4 regions of the Brevibacillus sp. FSL K6-6036 genome follow, and region 4 is predicted to be linked to each of the others. Evidence: riboswitches for the same ligand, from Rfam matches in the RefSeq annotation. Region 4 holds a riboswitch; each other region holds the start of a gene.
The links. A riboswitch is a leader RNA that binds a small molecule or an ion and turns the genes downstream of it on or off. The one in region 4 is predicted to bind S-adenosylmethionine.
Positions count from the first base shown of each region.

Region 1: another riboswitch for S-adenosylmethionine. It lies ahead of mtnK (S-methyl-5-thioribose kinase); the one in region 4 lies ahead of NST37_RS22030 (ABC transporter permease).
Region 2: another riboswitch for S-adenosylmethionine. It lies ahead of NST37_RS02815 (homocysteine synthase); the one in region 4 lies ahead of NST37_RS22030 (ABC transporter permease).
Region 3: another riboswitch for S-adenosylmethionine. It lies ahead of NST37_RS02905 (methionine ABC transporter ATP-binding protein); the one in region 4 lies ahead of NST37_RS22030 (ABC transporter permease).

Region 1 covers NZ_CP150173.1:4,145,894-4,149,551, forward strand. Annotated here, with positions in the region: gene mtnA (S-methyl-5-thioribose-1-phosphate isomerase) at 1-923, opposite strand, end outside; gene mtnK (S-methyl-5-thioribose kinase) at 920-2,149, opposite strand; SAM riboswitch class I at 2,347-2,494, opposite strand; gene NST37_RS20605 (anti-sigma factor) at 2,594-3,658, opposite strand, start outside.
Region 2 covers NZ_CP150173.1:516,640-520,297, reverse strand. Annotated here, with positions in the region: gene NST37_RS02830 (cytochrome ubiquinol oxidase subunit I) at 1-456, opposite strand, end outside; gene NST37_RS02825 (class I SAM-dependent methyltransferase) at 832-1,578, shown strand; gene NST37_RS02820 (hypothetical protein) at 1,803-1,973, opposite strand; SAM riboswitch class I at 2,266-2,370, shown strand; gene NST37_RS02815 (homocysteine synthase) at 2,452-3,658, shown strand, end outside.
Region 3 covers NZ_CP150173.1:534,105-537,762, forward strand. Annotated here, with positions in the region: gene NST37_RS02900 (Ger(x)C family spore germination protein) at 1-964, shown strand, start outside; SAM riboswitch class I at 1,058-1,174, shown strand; gene NST37_RS02905 (methionine ABC transporter ATP-binding protein) at 1,260-2,273, shown strand; gene NST37_RS02910 (methionine ABC transporter permease) at 2,275-2,940, shown strand; gene NST37_RS02915 (MetQ/NlpA family ABC transporter substrate-binding protein) at 2,987-3,658, shown strand, end outside.
Region 4 covers NZ_CP150173.1:4,475,676-4,479,333, reverse strand. Annotated here, with positions in the region: gene NST37_RS22035 (S8 family peptidase) at 1-1,494, shown strand, start outside; SAM riboswitch class I at 2,086-2,190, shown strand; gene NST37_RS22030 (ABC transporter permease) at 2,307-3,239, shown strand; gene NST37_RS22025 (ABC transporter permease) at 3,244-3,658, shown strand, end outside.

The DNA.
Region 1 (3,658 bases), 330 kb from region 4:
GCCACCTGCTTGCCCAAGCCGTGCGTGATTTCCTCCGCCGGACGCTCCTCGATCGGAATGTCCGCTCCCGTCGGCGTTTCCAGATCGACAGACGACAGCGGTGCAGCCACGTAAAACGGGATGCCATGGGCTTTCGCCAGCACGGCAACGCCATACGTTCCGATTTTATTGGCGACGTCGCCGTTCGCCGCTACGCGGTCGGTTCCTACGATGACAGCCTGCACTTTTCCCTGCGCCATCACCATGGCCGCCATGTTGTCGCAGATCAGCGTGACGTCGATTCCCGCCTGCTGCAGCTCGTAGGCGGTCAGCCGCGCTCCCTGGAGCACCGGCCTCGTTTCGTCAGCGTATACCTTCAGGTTCCAGCCGCGTTCCTTGGCCAGATAGAGCGGAGCTGTCGCCGTCCCGTAAGCGGCGGTAGCCAGCGCCCCTGGATTGCAGTGGGTCAGGATGCCCATTCCATCCTGCAGCAAGGTGAGGAGGTGTTCGCCTATCGTCCGGCATACTTCGGCATCCTCGCGCTGTATCGCGAGAGCTTCGTCCAAAACCGCCGCTTTCAACGCGTCTACCGGTTTTTCTCCCTCCTGCTGGACGCGTGCTTTGACCCGATCGATCGCCCAGAACAGGTTCACCGCTGTAGGGCGTGCTGTCGCCAGGTAGTCAGCCTGCTCGAGCAATTGATTCCAGAGGGCTGACGAATCTGCCGCTTCGCTGTTCCGCACGCCGAGGTAAAGCCCGTATGCCGCAGCCATCCCGATCGCAGGGGCGCCGCGAACCTGCAGGTGGCGGATTGCCGCCCATACTTCCTCAGACGTATGGAGGGAAAGAAAGACTGTTTCTACCGGTAAACGCGTCTGGTCGAGCAGAAGAAGAGAGTCTCCTTCCCACTTTACAGGTGCGAATGCTTCATGAATTGTGGTCATACCGCTGCTGCCTCCTGATCAAATCTTGTTGTCGCATTGCGAACGATGTCTGTGATGTCGGTCGAATCTTCGATGCCGCCCCGCTTCAGGATCAGCTCCTGACCGATCAGCAGTGCCAGCCGTTCCGCTTCGGCACGGGTTTTTTCGTCGCTGATGCTGTTCAGATCGGCGACACCCGCCAGCCCGATCACGCGGCGAAGGATTTTACAGCCTGCAAACCCGGCCGTATCCTGGATCAACCGCTTCACGTAGCTCTGCCAGAGCCCTTCTACATGTGCGCTGCGCTCTTTCGCCTGCTTGTGCCATAGCTGGACGAACTGGGAGACGAACTCGTTCCAGACGTCTTCGACAGTTGTAAGCAGGTATTCGCGATAAGACTCCCGCTTTCCTCCATCCTTCTCCAGTCCGTGCTGGCCGGCATAATTCAGGAGCAGATTGGCGATTACCGCGCCGATGTCAAAGCCGATCGGGCCGTAGTAAGCGAATTCCGGGTCGATGACCTTGGTCGAGGTTTCGGTGACGAAAATGCTGCCTGTATGAAGGTCGCCATGCAGCAGCGCCTCTGCACGGGTGAGGAAATCGTACTTCAGCTTGGCGATTTCCAGCTTGAGCGGCTTGTTCTTCCAGATTTCCTCCACTTCCCGCCGAATCAGCGGGTTGAAGCTGTTGGTCGGCGCATTTTCGTAAGGATCGGTAAACACCAAGTCTTCCGTAATTTTGCACAATTCCGGATTCAAGAATGTTCCGACAAGCGCTTTTTTCTCGTAGGGATGCGCTCCCAGATCAGACGTGAAAAAGAGCGTGTGGGCCATGAAACGTCCGATTTGCTTCGCGAAATTTGGATAGCGTCGCCCCTCGATCAATCCTTTGCGCATCAGGATGTGATCGCTGAGATCCTCCATGACGGTCAAGGCAAGCTCCTGATCGTAGTGGTACACCTGCGGCACGAGGTCCGGAACGTATTTGTACTGGATGCGCAGCGCTTCACTCTCGATGCGGGCGCGATCAAGCGTCAGCGGCCACGACTCGCCTACGACGCGGGCATAAGGCAGAGCCTGCTTCACAATCACGCTTTTGCCGGTCGCTTCATCGCGGATGTGAAAGACAAGATTCAGGTTGCCGTCGCCTATCTCGCGGGAGGACAGGATAGCCCCTGCTTCAAACAGGCCGGGCAGCTCTTTTACATACTGTACTGCTTCTTGTTCACTCAAAGCACGATAAGCCATAACTTGTTTCTCCCCTCACGTGAATCGATTTGGATCTTTCCAGCGGCTTTCCCGGCCCATTCAGCAGGGGATAATTCCGCACGGTATGTTGCAGGCTGCGCCTCCGATCAAGCCGTTTTTGCAGCCAGACATGCAAAAAGACCTCTTTTCCCGAAGAAAAGAGGTCGTATACGTACGCGGCAGGGCGTGTCGTCTCCCCCTTATCTTCCAGAATACTTTTGCTTCTGCAGGAATTAGCACCGTGCACATCGCTTGCAATCGCGCCGTCAGTCTAGCTGACAGGCAAGCGCTGTGTCGGTTGCCGGGTATCATCGGGCCAGTCCCTCCACCTTCTCTGGATAAGGTATCCAACGTATGCTGTTTTGATTAGTTTGAATCATACACGCGGCTATGCACGCTGTCAACACTCTTTTTTGTTTTTTGCCAGTCGGCTGATCCTCGGCCTTACCAGCTGTTTTGCTGTCCGCTTGCACTCGGACGATTCCAGTTCCACCAGTCAATTTGTCCTACGAATGCGGCGGTGATGGCAGCTTCCTGCTTCAGCTTGAGCAGTTCCTTGGTCGGACCGGTGACGACGATTCCATACGTTTTGATACCGTTTTTCTCCAAATACCGATAGCGCTCGTCGATCTTCAATCCTGATCTGCTGTTGAACAGGCTTTGTCCGATCGATCTGCTCAGCCTCTCCTGCTCGGCGAGGTATTTCATCTCCTCCACGTACGCCCGGGTGCGGCGATCTGCTTCGCCATTTACCTGAATCGGTCCCGGTCCATAGTCCAGCCCATGTTCGGAAAAACCCCAGACGTCACCGGCCGAAAGCAGCAGCACGCCTTCTTTGGCATCCTCATGCAGCACCTCCTGTCCGGTATCCACGGCCAGCCAGGTAAGGTCCAAATTATACGGAGCCAGGAAAGCGTACATTTCCTCCAGGCTCATAAACCGGTCAAAGGAAATCGCCAGTTGCGATACCGTCCCCTCCGGCAGCATTTCAAGCGTCTTCCACGCGGGCTCGCGTCTGAAAGAGGTATCCTCCTGCAGCTTCGTCTGAAGCGGGAACAGGAAAAACAGATTTTTCTTCCGAACGCCGTCGTTCCATACCGGGCGGGAGGATACTTTGGTAAACACATTCGTAGTCTCGAAATACCCTGGCTGCTGACGGTCGCCCCCCACCTTTTCGCGCAGCTCCATTTGAATGCTGCCATAAAAAAGGCCAACCTGCGCGCCGCTGCTGCCTGCTACGATCCCCGGCTGAGTGAAATTCACCAAATCCTTGGAGACGCGAAACATATCTTCATACAGCGACCGGCCAATCCAATAGTTGACAAACAACAGGACAAAGCCGATCAGCAGCGAGATCCCCACCGTGTAGGCGGCGTTGGACAGCCTGCTCTTCCACTTTCCCCAGCGGATGATGGAGCGCTGCTTCTCCTCCGGCAAAAAATCCGCGGCTTTGTCTTCCGGTTCTGTCTGCATCAGCCCGCCTCCCAGCAAAAGCTCCTCCAGTCGCTC
Region 2 (3,658 bases), 1.2 Mb from region 4:
CATAAACGCGTTCACCGTCATGATGAAGAAGGCAGAGGCCGTCGAGCCAATCACGACCGGGATCGAGAACAACCAGTGGATATACGGATTTTTAAAGCGGTCCCAGGTATACAAATAGATCCCCAGGAAAATCGCTTCAAAGAAAAAGGCAAACGTCTCCAAAAACAGCGGCAGCGCAATCGCCTCGCCGGCCACCTTCATGAAGCTTGGCCAAAGCAGGCTGAGCTGAAGCCCGATACAGGTGCCTGTCACGACACCGACCGCAACGGTCACGGTAAAGCCCTTTACCCAGCGGCGGGCCATCAGCGTGTACATTGGATCTTTGCGCCGGATGCCCAGCCATTCGGCAATCGAAATGATTACGGGAATGCCTACGCCCATAGCGGCAAAAATGATGTGAAACCCAAGCGTCAACGAGGTCAAGATACGAGCCAGCATCGTGTTGTCCAGTTCCATACGTTGTCTCCCCTCCCGAAAACAACATTTTCACAGTGGTTATATGTGAATGTGATCACAATCCTCTTTATCATATGGCTTGTGCATGCATTATGCTGTGAACAACGAAGGACGAATTGGTTACGGAAAAACGGCGAATTGGTTACGAAAATAAGGCGATGCTCGGTCATCGGCCAAAGCGCCTCTGCTGTGGTATGATTTGAAGCAACGAAACGGAAAAGGAGTGGTTGGGATGTCCGCATTTTGCACGTGCTCTTTTACTCGTATTCAAGAGGGATGGGGATCATAACTTCTTGTCTTCATTCAGAAAATTGTTTCCCTGTCCCCTCTTCATCTGAATGAACAGAAAGCAGGACAAACAGGGGGAATTTGATCATGAGCATGGAGATTTTCTTTGACATTCACAGCAATCTGCCCCGGGAAGGCCCCGGAAACAATGATTCGACCCGAAAAGCTTTTTCGTATGTCAAAAACATTCCGGGCGATGCTCGCATTCTCGATGTTGGCTGCGGTCCGGGCATGCAGACCATGGAGCTGGCAAAGCTTTCGGACGGCCCGATAACGGCAGTCGATACGCATCAGCCGTTTCTGGACGAACTGGCCCGGCGAGCTGCGGAAGCAGGGGTTTCCCATCGGATAACGCCTGTAAATGCCTCGATGTTTGCGTTGCCCTTTGAGCCTCTTTCCTTTGACGTGATCTGGTCGGAGGGAGCGATCTACATCATGGGCTTTGGCGAAGGGCTGCGGGCATGGCGTCCTCTGCTGAAATCAGGAGGATACCTGGCTGCAACAGAGCTTTGCTGGCTTCGGGATGAACGTCCTGACGAAGTGGAGCGGTTTTGGGCTGAGGCTTACCCGAGCATGAAAACGGTTGAACAAAACCTGCGGATAATCGCTGAGGCAGGCTACACCTTGCAGGAGCATTTTGTTCTGCCGGATTCGGCCTGGTGGGATGACTACTATGAACCGATGTGTGAGCGGATCAGTCATCTGCAGGATCGGTACAAGAACGACCGGGACGCGCTCGCGACGCTGAAAGAAGCCAGCCGGGAAGTTGAGCTGTACCGAAAGTATTCCAGCTATTACGGCTACGTGTTTTACGTGATGCAAAAGACAGATTAATGGATTGGGGCACGCCGCTATTAACAGGCAAAGGGAGAGCTTGTCATGCTCTCCCCTTGCCAAATTCCAGACTTGCTTGCACTTTACTTGAACTCTGCTTGATACTTCGCTTGAGCTTTGCTTGTACTTTGTTCATCTCTTGGGCTGCAACGGCTATTTATCCCTGCCATTCTCCGGACAAAGCCAGTTCCAATAGTCCGATTCACTCTATGTTGACCCGTCACCTACTCCTTTTTTTCCGGCAGCTTGTCCCATACGACGATGATCAGCGTTGCGATCGGGCCCAGGAAAAGCGACAAAAAAAACCAGTTGCGCCCGCTCCGATTCTTTCCCTGCGCCAATCCCGCATTGATCAAGGACAAAGTTCCCCAGCCTACTACAAACTCGTTCTCCATGGCTTTTTCCCCTCCTCCTGATTGTTATTGTAAGGCAAACCGGAAAATCCAGCAGCAGCACCGGGAACAGAAGGGTTCTTCAGCCCCTGCTCCTCTCCATGGCTTGCTGTTCTACGTGTCTGCGTTCTATATGGGCGAGCGTTTTAAAGCTGCTGCCACCGCCATATACGGAGTATGCAATTGCAGCGTTCTCGAAATCACAGAAAAACCACCCATTTAGTCGGAAATTTGATTGACCTTCCGAAATTGTCCCCTTATAATACCAAATAAGCACTATAAGAAAATTGCAAACATTTCATCAAGAGTGGTGGAGGGACAGGCCCGATGAAACCCGGCAACCTGCGCAAGGACGCATGGTGCCAAATCCTGCAGAATCGCTGATTCTGAGAGATGAAACCGCCCGGCATGTCCGAAGCCTTCCCCTCTCAGGAGAAGGCTTCGTTTTCTTTATATCTTTTGACGAGAGGAAGAGATGCCCATGTCAGACCAGCAACAGTGGAAACCGGAAACCCTTGCCCTGCACGGCGGCCAATCCGTCGATCCTGTGACAGGATCGCGAGCAGTGCCGATCTACCAGACGACGTCCTATGTGTTCCGCGATACGGAGCATGCGGCCAACCTGTTTGGCCTCAAGGAGCCAGGCAACATTTACACGCGGATCATGAATCCGACGCAGGATGTATTTGAACAGCGCGTTGCCCTTTTGGAGGGCGGGGTCGGGGCACTTGCCACTTCGTCCGGCCAGGCTGCGATTACATTCGCCATCCTGAACATCGCCCAGGCGGGTGACGAGATCGTCTCCTCCAGCAACCTGTATGGCGGCACCTACAATCTGTTTGCCCATACACTGGGCAGACTGGGGATCAAGGTTCATTTCGTCGATCCGTCCGATCCGGAGAATTTCCGGGCCAAGATCAACGAAAATACGAAAGCTCTTTTCACCGAAACAATCGGAAATCCGCGAATTGACGTCGCCGATATCGAAGCGATTGCGGCCATCGCCCACGAAAACGGAGTTCCGCTGATCGTAGACAATACGTTTGCCACGCCGCTGCTTTGCCGACCGTTTGACTACGGTGCCGATATTGTCGTTCACTCCACGACCAAGTTTATTGGCGGACACGGCACCGCGATCGGAGGAATCATCGTCGATTCCGGCAAGTTTGACTGGAACAACGGAAAGTTCCCCGGGTTGACCACACCGGACCCGAGCTACCACGGCGTCGTCTACACGGAGGCTGTCGGACCGCTTGCCTACATTATCAAAGCGCGCGTGCAGCTCCAGCGCGATATCGGCGCGGCCGTGGCTCCTTTCAATTCCTTTTTGTTCCTGCAAGGGCTGGAGACGCTTCACCTGCGGATTGAACGCCACAGCCAAAACGCATTGGCGGTAGCCCGCTATCTTCAGCAGCATCCCGCGGTCGAGTGGGTCAACTACCCTGGCCTGGAGGACAGTCCTTACCACGAACTCGCGAAAAAGTACCTGCCGAAAGGAGCGGGAGCAATCCTCACCTTTGGCATTCGCGGCGGTGTTGCCGAGGGCAAAAAGCTGATCGAGTCGGTGAAGCTGTTCTCCCATTTGGCAAACGTCGGCGATTCCAAGTCGCTCATCATCCACCCGGCTAGCACCACTCATCAGCAAATGAACGAATCCGAGCAGCTTGCTGCCGGTGTGACCCCTGGCA
Region 3 (3,658 bases), 1.2 Mb from region 4:
GGCTGAAGAAAAAGTGCAGGTGATGTCCGGCATCAGTCTGACGAGCAAGGGCATTCGCGACAAGGCCAACCTGCAGTCAGACAAAGAAGTGCTGGGCGGGCAGCTTCGGGTCGCGATGTACAGCGAGGAGCTGGCCAGAAAAGGGATAGGCAGCATTGTGGACACTCTGTACCGCGACCCCTCGATTGGAAGCCGGGTTTATTTAAGTGTCATTGAGGGCCAAACCTACGATTTGCTGACGTACAAATTCAAAGAGGAAGGCAATATTGGCATTTACCTCTACCAATTGATCCGGCACAACGTAGAGGATGACAAAATTCCGTCTCCTACTCTCCATGAGTTTTACCGCTCCTACTTCAGCGAGGGAATCGACCCTTACGTCCCTTTTCTTGAGAGGAAAGGGGATGAGGTGAGGATCAAAGGCGTGGCTCTGTTTCACAAGGACAAATATGTCGGCTGGATTCCTCCAAAGGAAGCCTTTCACATCAAGCTAGTTCATGATGCTTATCGAGCGGGAACGTACGAAACGTCGGTAGATCCGGAGAGGATGGGGGTAAAGCCGAAAAAGAAGAACACAACCGGCCCTGACATCCAAATGGTATTTGATACGCTGAGCAGCAAGACCCACGTCGATATTGTCAGTACGAATCCACTGACCTACAAGGTCGATGTGAAAGTACGGACACGCATTCTGGAAATGTCAATACCGTTAAAAATAGAACAACCGGAGGTACTCAGAAAAATGGAGCAGGCCTTGTCTGAAAACATGAAGCAGGATTTGGCCAAGGTCGTCGCCAAAATGCAAAAATGGGAGGTAGACCCCTTTGGGTTCGGGGAATTATACCGGGCAAAATTCCGCGGGGCGCGGAAGCTGTCTCACGATCAGTGGCATGAGATGTACAGGAAGTCCCGCTTCGATTACAACATCGATGTAGAAATTGTCCGCAACGGCGTGTTGGATTAATTGCCCATTGACTTTCTATTTTGGTATAGCATATAATCCGTTTTGTATCATAAAAAGAAATAAAGTTCTTCAAACTAAATATACGTAGAATTCTTCTTATCCAGAGCGGCGGAGGGACAGGCCCTATGAAGCCCGGCAACCGGCTCATCGATTCTGATGGGTGGCGCGGTGCCAATTCCTACAAGATTGTAGAATCTTGACAGATGAGAAGGGTGAATGCGATCGTATAATGCGGTGCAGCCCCTTTTTCGCCTGATGAAAAAGGGGCTGTTGATTGTAATGGGAGGTGAACCGGATGATTCGGTTGCAGAATCTGAAAAAAGACTACATTGTAAAAGGCCATAAAACACCTGCGCTGCGCGGAATTGACCTCTCGATCGAGAAGGGGGAAATTTTCGGCATCATCGGACATTCCGGTGCCGGCAAAAGTACGCTGATTCGCTGCATCAACCTGTTGGAACGTCCGACAGCGGGCAGCGTTATTGTAGACGGGGTCGATCTGACCAAGCTGGATGAAGGCAGGCTCCAGGAACAGCGGCGGCATATCGGAATGATTTTTCAGCACTTCAACCTTCTCTCGTCCGCTACGGTCGGGGAGAACGTTGCGTTTCCGCTCAAGCTGGCCAAGCGGCCCAAGGCGGAGATCGACAAAAAGGTGAAGGAAATGCTGGCGTTGGTAGGGCTGGAACAGCATCGCGACAAGTATCCGTCACAATTGTCGGGCGGACAAAAGCAGCGTGTCGGCATTGCCCGGGCGCTGGCGAGCGACCCCAAGGTGCTGCTGTGCGACGAGGCGACATCCGCTTTGGACCCGCAGACGACCAACTCCATTCTGGCGCTGCTTTTGGACATCAACCGAAAGCTGGGCTTGACGATCGTCCTCATTACCCACGAAATGCATGTCATCCGCTCCATTTGCGATCGGGTCGGTGTCATTGACGGGGGGCACATTGTGGAAATGGGCAATGTTCTGGATGTGTTCTTAAAGCCGCAGCACCCGACGACACAGGAGTTCGTGGAACAAGTAGCAGACTCCAGCGAGCTGCGGGCTGCCGTCGCTCATGAAAAGGCGTCAGGCGACCGAACGATCCTGCGTGTCACGTTCCTCGGAGAACAGACCTACCAGCCGATTCTGTTCCAAACGATGCAGGAAACCGGTACGGTGTTCAGTATCCTGCAAGGAACCATTTCGCGTATGAAAGACACCCCATATGGCCAGCTCGTGATCGAGTTGGGCGGGGATGCGCAGCAGAACAGGAAAGCTGTCGATACGCTTCGTCAGCGCGGCCTGGAAGTGGAGGTGATTTAAAATGGGATTCACGCTTAAAAATATAGACTGGGCGGAAATTTGGAAGGGAACGCAGGATACGTTGACGATGCTTGGCTTTTCCACCTTGTTTACCGTCGTTATCGGGCTGCCGCTGGGCATTTTGCTGTTTCTCACATCCAGAGGCCAGCTTTTGGAGAATCGCGCGTTTTATTCGATCTCATCCTTTGTCGTAAACGTTTTGCGTTCGGTGCCATTCATCATCCTGATGATCCTGCTGATTCCTGTTACCAAAATGCTCGTCGGCACCTCACTCGGGGTAAAGGGCTCGATTCCTCCGTTGGTGATCGGGGCGGCTCCCTTTTTCGCCAGACTGGTGGAGACCTCCCTGCGCGAGGTTGATCGCGGCGTGATTGAAGCGGCGCAATCGATGGGTGCTTCCAACTGGCAAATTATCCGCAGCGTGCTCTTGCCGGAATCCCGTTCGGGGCTGATCGCCGGGATTACGATTACCACGGTGTCGCTCGTGTCCTACACGGCGATGTCCGGGGTCATCGGCGGCGGAGGCTTGGGAGACCTGGCGATCCGCTACGGGTATCAGCGCTTCCAGACAGACGTCATGGTCGTGACGGTATGTATTTTGCTTGTGTTGGTTCAGATCCTGCAGATGGTGGGCGACAGGCTCGTCATCAAGTTCAGCCGGAAGTAGGATCTTGTCCATAGAGAATGTTCAAAATAGAAAGGGGAAATCATCTGTGAAGAAATTGGTCGTATCTGTACTGTCCACTGTACTGGCACTGTCTCTGGCTGCTTGCGGCAGCCAAAATGAATCGGCTCCCGCGCCGTCTGCCGGCGGTTCCCAAGGCGAGCAAAAAGAAGTAACGCTGAAAGTGGGCGCAACGCCGGTCCCGCAGGCTGAGATTTTGAAGTTCGTCGCGCCGAAGCTGAAGGAGCAGGGCGTAATTCTGGAAGTCAAAGAATTTACCGACTACGTTCAACCTAACGTGCAAGTAAATGAAAAGCAGCTGGACGCCAATTTCTTCCAGCACAAGCCGTACCTCGATGATTTCAACAAAGGACAAAACATGAACCTGGTAGAAGTAGTACCTGTTCATATCGAGCCGTTTGGCGCATATTCCAAAAAAGTAAAAAGCGTGGATGAACTCGCTGACGGTGCAACCGTTGCTCTGCCAAACGATGCAACGAACAACGGCCGCGCACTTGCTCTGCTCGAAAAGCAAGGCCTGATCAAGCTGAAAGACGGCGCAGGCATCAGCGGTACTGTAAAAGACATCGTAGAAAACAAGAAAAACCTGCAGTTCAAAGAGGTAGAAGCTGCGATGCTGCCACGCGTCCTGGATGAAGTAGACCTGGCTCTGATCAACACCAACTATGCGCTGGAAGCGAAGCTGGTACCGACCAAAGAC
Region 4 (3,658 bases):
GGCCACGGAACAAGAGTTGCTGGAGCAATTTTGTATCCTTTTGAAATTCCTCGGTCGGGTACATACAAATTGCCGTGCTTTATTCGGAATGCACGTGTTTTAGATGAAACTAATGGACATTCTATTCAAAGTAGTGTCTTTCCTCCCCTTATAATAAAAGCTGTTGTTAAAGAGTTTGCAGTGGACTCTACCAGAAAAACAAAGATTTTTAATCATTCTGTTGCTGAAATTAGCTCATGTGAGATTGAACATATGTCACCATGGGCTACTGAAATTGATATGCAAAGCTATGAGCATGATGTTCTATTTATTCAAGCTGCAGGAAATGTTTATGATACTACTATAAAAGAATTATACAACGAGGGGAAATCATATCCGAAGTATCTATTCGATGAGAGATCACGAATCGCAAATCCAGCACAAAGCATGCAAGCTCTTACTGTTGGTTCCATCGCGTATCTAAATTATGAAACGGAAGACTCTATAAGCATTGGTGGGGAAAATGAGCCTTCGGCTTTTTCACGATCTGGTGCAGGGATTTGGAATTCAGTAAAGCCAGATGTAGTTGAATATGGTGGGACTTGGGTGAAAAATAAAGAGGGTCATGATATACGACTTACTACACCATCAGATGTTTGTCCCGAATTGGTTAGAGTATCACCAGAAGGGTCTGCGTTCTCTAAAGATGCAATAGGAACATCATTTTCAACTCCAAAAGTTGCATATATTGCTGCTGAAATCCAAAAACTTTTTCCTAACTCTCCGGCGTTGTTGTATAGAGCTTTGATAGCACAGTCTGCTAGATGGCCGATTAGTATTAATGATAAATTTGTAAACGCACAGGAAATTGTTAGACACGTTGGTTACGGACTACCTAATGTAATTAGAGCTACTCAAAACGATGAATATCGTATTACTTTGGTAACAGAAAATACAATGTATATTTCAGAAGGACAGGCTCATATTTTTAAGATACCTATCCCAGAAGAGTTATATGCTATTGGTGAAGATTATGATGTTCGTATAGACGTAACTTTATCTTACGTAGCAAAGCCAAGAAACACAAGACGAACACTTAGTAGATACTTATCTACTTGGCTTGACTGGAGATGTAGTAAGATTGGTGAAAGAATTGATTCATTTGCAGAAAGAATTCTTAATACAGGTGCGTCTGTAGATGATGATGGAAATTTTAATTGGGTAATTGGTGAACAGAGCAATTATGGTCAAGCAAAAGATTTTTCTCGCTCTTATAGTACTTTGCAAAAGGATTGGACTATAGTTAAGTCAAACCAGTTAACTGATAGTTTCTGCATCGCTGTTCGCGGACATAAGGGCTGGGATTCGAATGAAGCCGCAAGATACTCTTTAGTAGTTAGTTTTGAAGCTATAAATCAGGATATACAAATTTACGAAATGATACGTAATCTTGTTCAAGTCGAAATTGATAATCTGGAACAGGAAATTGAAGTGGAAGACAGGCTGCAAGAGTAAATTACCGCGGAACCTCTGCGGGCATGATTTAATGATGAAGCCACATGGTTTCATTAAAAATTTTTGCAATTATTCCCGCTATACCACGTTACGACATAATATCTCCGTGTGGAATAACGAATAATTCCCCTGTCTCCTCCATATATATCAGTGATGCCACTATAGAGGGTGTGAGTTAAATAATAACTTTGCCGTTATGGTAACTAGTGGCGAAATATGCTATTAGAAATAGTTTTATAACAATAACTATTCGCATGCTCTAGTCTTTTCGTTGACGGGAGTATGCTTTTGTTTTATAAAACTTAAACTGATAACCTATTACAGTAACGAAAACAGGTTTAGTGGAATAATAGTTTCATTCAACTAGCGAGTATCGATAGTTAAATAGTGGTAGCCACAGCATCGGCAATCTAGGACTTTGTTTTTCCGTCTTAGTCTGCCGCTGTTGCTTTTATATGAGAGAATTCTAAAACCATTTAATCCCCCCAACAAATAAACAAAAATCAAATGCACTAAAACCACATTGACATATCCAAGTAAAATGATAAGATAAAAAAGAATTTAGTGAATGAAATTTAACTTCATAAAACATTCTTATCGAGAGTGGTGGAGGGACTGGCCCGATGAAACCCGGCAACCTTGGTCTGATGGACCTTACGGTGCTAAATCCTGCGGAGTTATTCTGAGAGATAAGAAGGTGGGAACCGTACAAATCGCCCCTCTTCTTTCTGGAGAGGGGCTTTCTGTATGTATAATCCACAGTATTCATATTTATTTACTTAGTATTGCAATTGCACAAAGGAGGAAACAACGTGCTTCATTATGCGGTCAAGCGAGGCTTTCTCGTGCTGGTTACGCTGTGGATCATTGTCACGGTGACGTTTGTGATCATGCACCTGATTCCGGGCGACCCGTTCGCGTCTGACGCCAAAATGCTTCCGGAAGAAGTCGTGAAAAACATGCGGGCCCAGTACAACCTGGATGAGCCGATCCCTATGCAGTACCTGCTCTATCTGAAAGGCTTGGTGCAATTTGACCTGGGGCCGTCCATCCAGTCCAAGACAAGGGACGTGAACACGCTGATTGCGGAGGGCTTTCCCGCCTCGGCTGTTCTGGGGCTCCAGGCGTTTCTTGTCGCGCTGGCAGGTGGGATCACAGTCGGAATCGTCGCGGCGCTCTACCAAAACCGGGCGTTGGATTTTCTGTCCATGTTCGCGGCCATCGTCGGGATTTCCGTCCCCAGTTTTATTCTGGCACCGCTGTTGATCAAATACATGGCGGTCAAATGGGAGCTTTTGCCCGTCGCGGCTTGGGGGAGCTGGGAGCATTCGGTTCTTCCGACGCTTGCGCTCGCCATCGGGCCGCTTGCCATTATCGCCCGATTCGTACGAGCCAGCATGCTGGAAGTCTGGCAGCAGGAATACATAAGCACGGCGGAGGCGAAAGGGCTTGGCACCTTTTCCATCGTCGTCAGACACGGGATGCGCAATGCCATACTGCCGGTGCTTACCTTTGTCGGTCCGCTGTTTGCCAACCTGATGACCGGAACCTTTGTGGTGGAAAAGATTTTCGCCATTCCGGGGCTTGGCAAATACTTCGTGGAAAGTATTTTTAACCGCGATTATCCGGTCATTTTGGGAATGACTGTGTTTTACAGCTTTGTGCTCATTTTTACTTTGTACATCATCGACCTGCTGTACCGGGTGATTGACCCGCGCATCAGATTGACGAGCGGAGGGAGATAGCGTTATGGCCAATCAGGCAACACAACTGGATTCGCTGTTTCGACCTGTCGACCCAAGCCGGCTTGCCGGGGAAGAGCGGGAACGTCCCAGCCTCGGGTATTGGCAGGAGGTATGGCAGCGGGTATGCCGCAACAAGCTGGCGATGCTCGGGTTCTTCCTGCTCGCGGCGGTGGTGGCGCTCTCGATCTTCGGACCGATGCTCGTTCCTCACAGCCCGCATGAGCAGTCGTTGACGCAGGGGAATCTGCCGCCCTCGGGCGAGCACTGGTTTGGAACGGATGACCTGGGCCGGGACATGTGGGCGCGTACCTGGATGGGCGGCCGCATCTCTTTGTTTATCGGTGTGGTGGCGGCGGCCATCGACCTGGTAATCGGTGTGTGCATCGGCGGCATTTCCGGATACATGGCAGGAAGGAGCA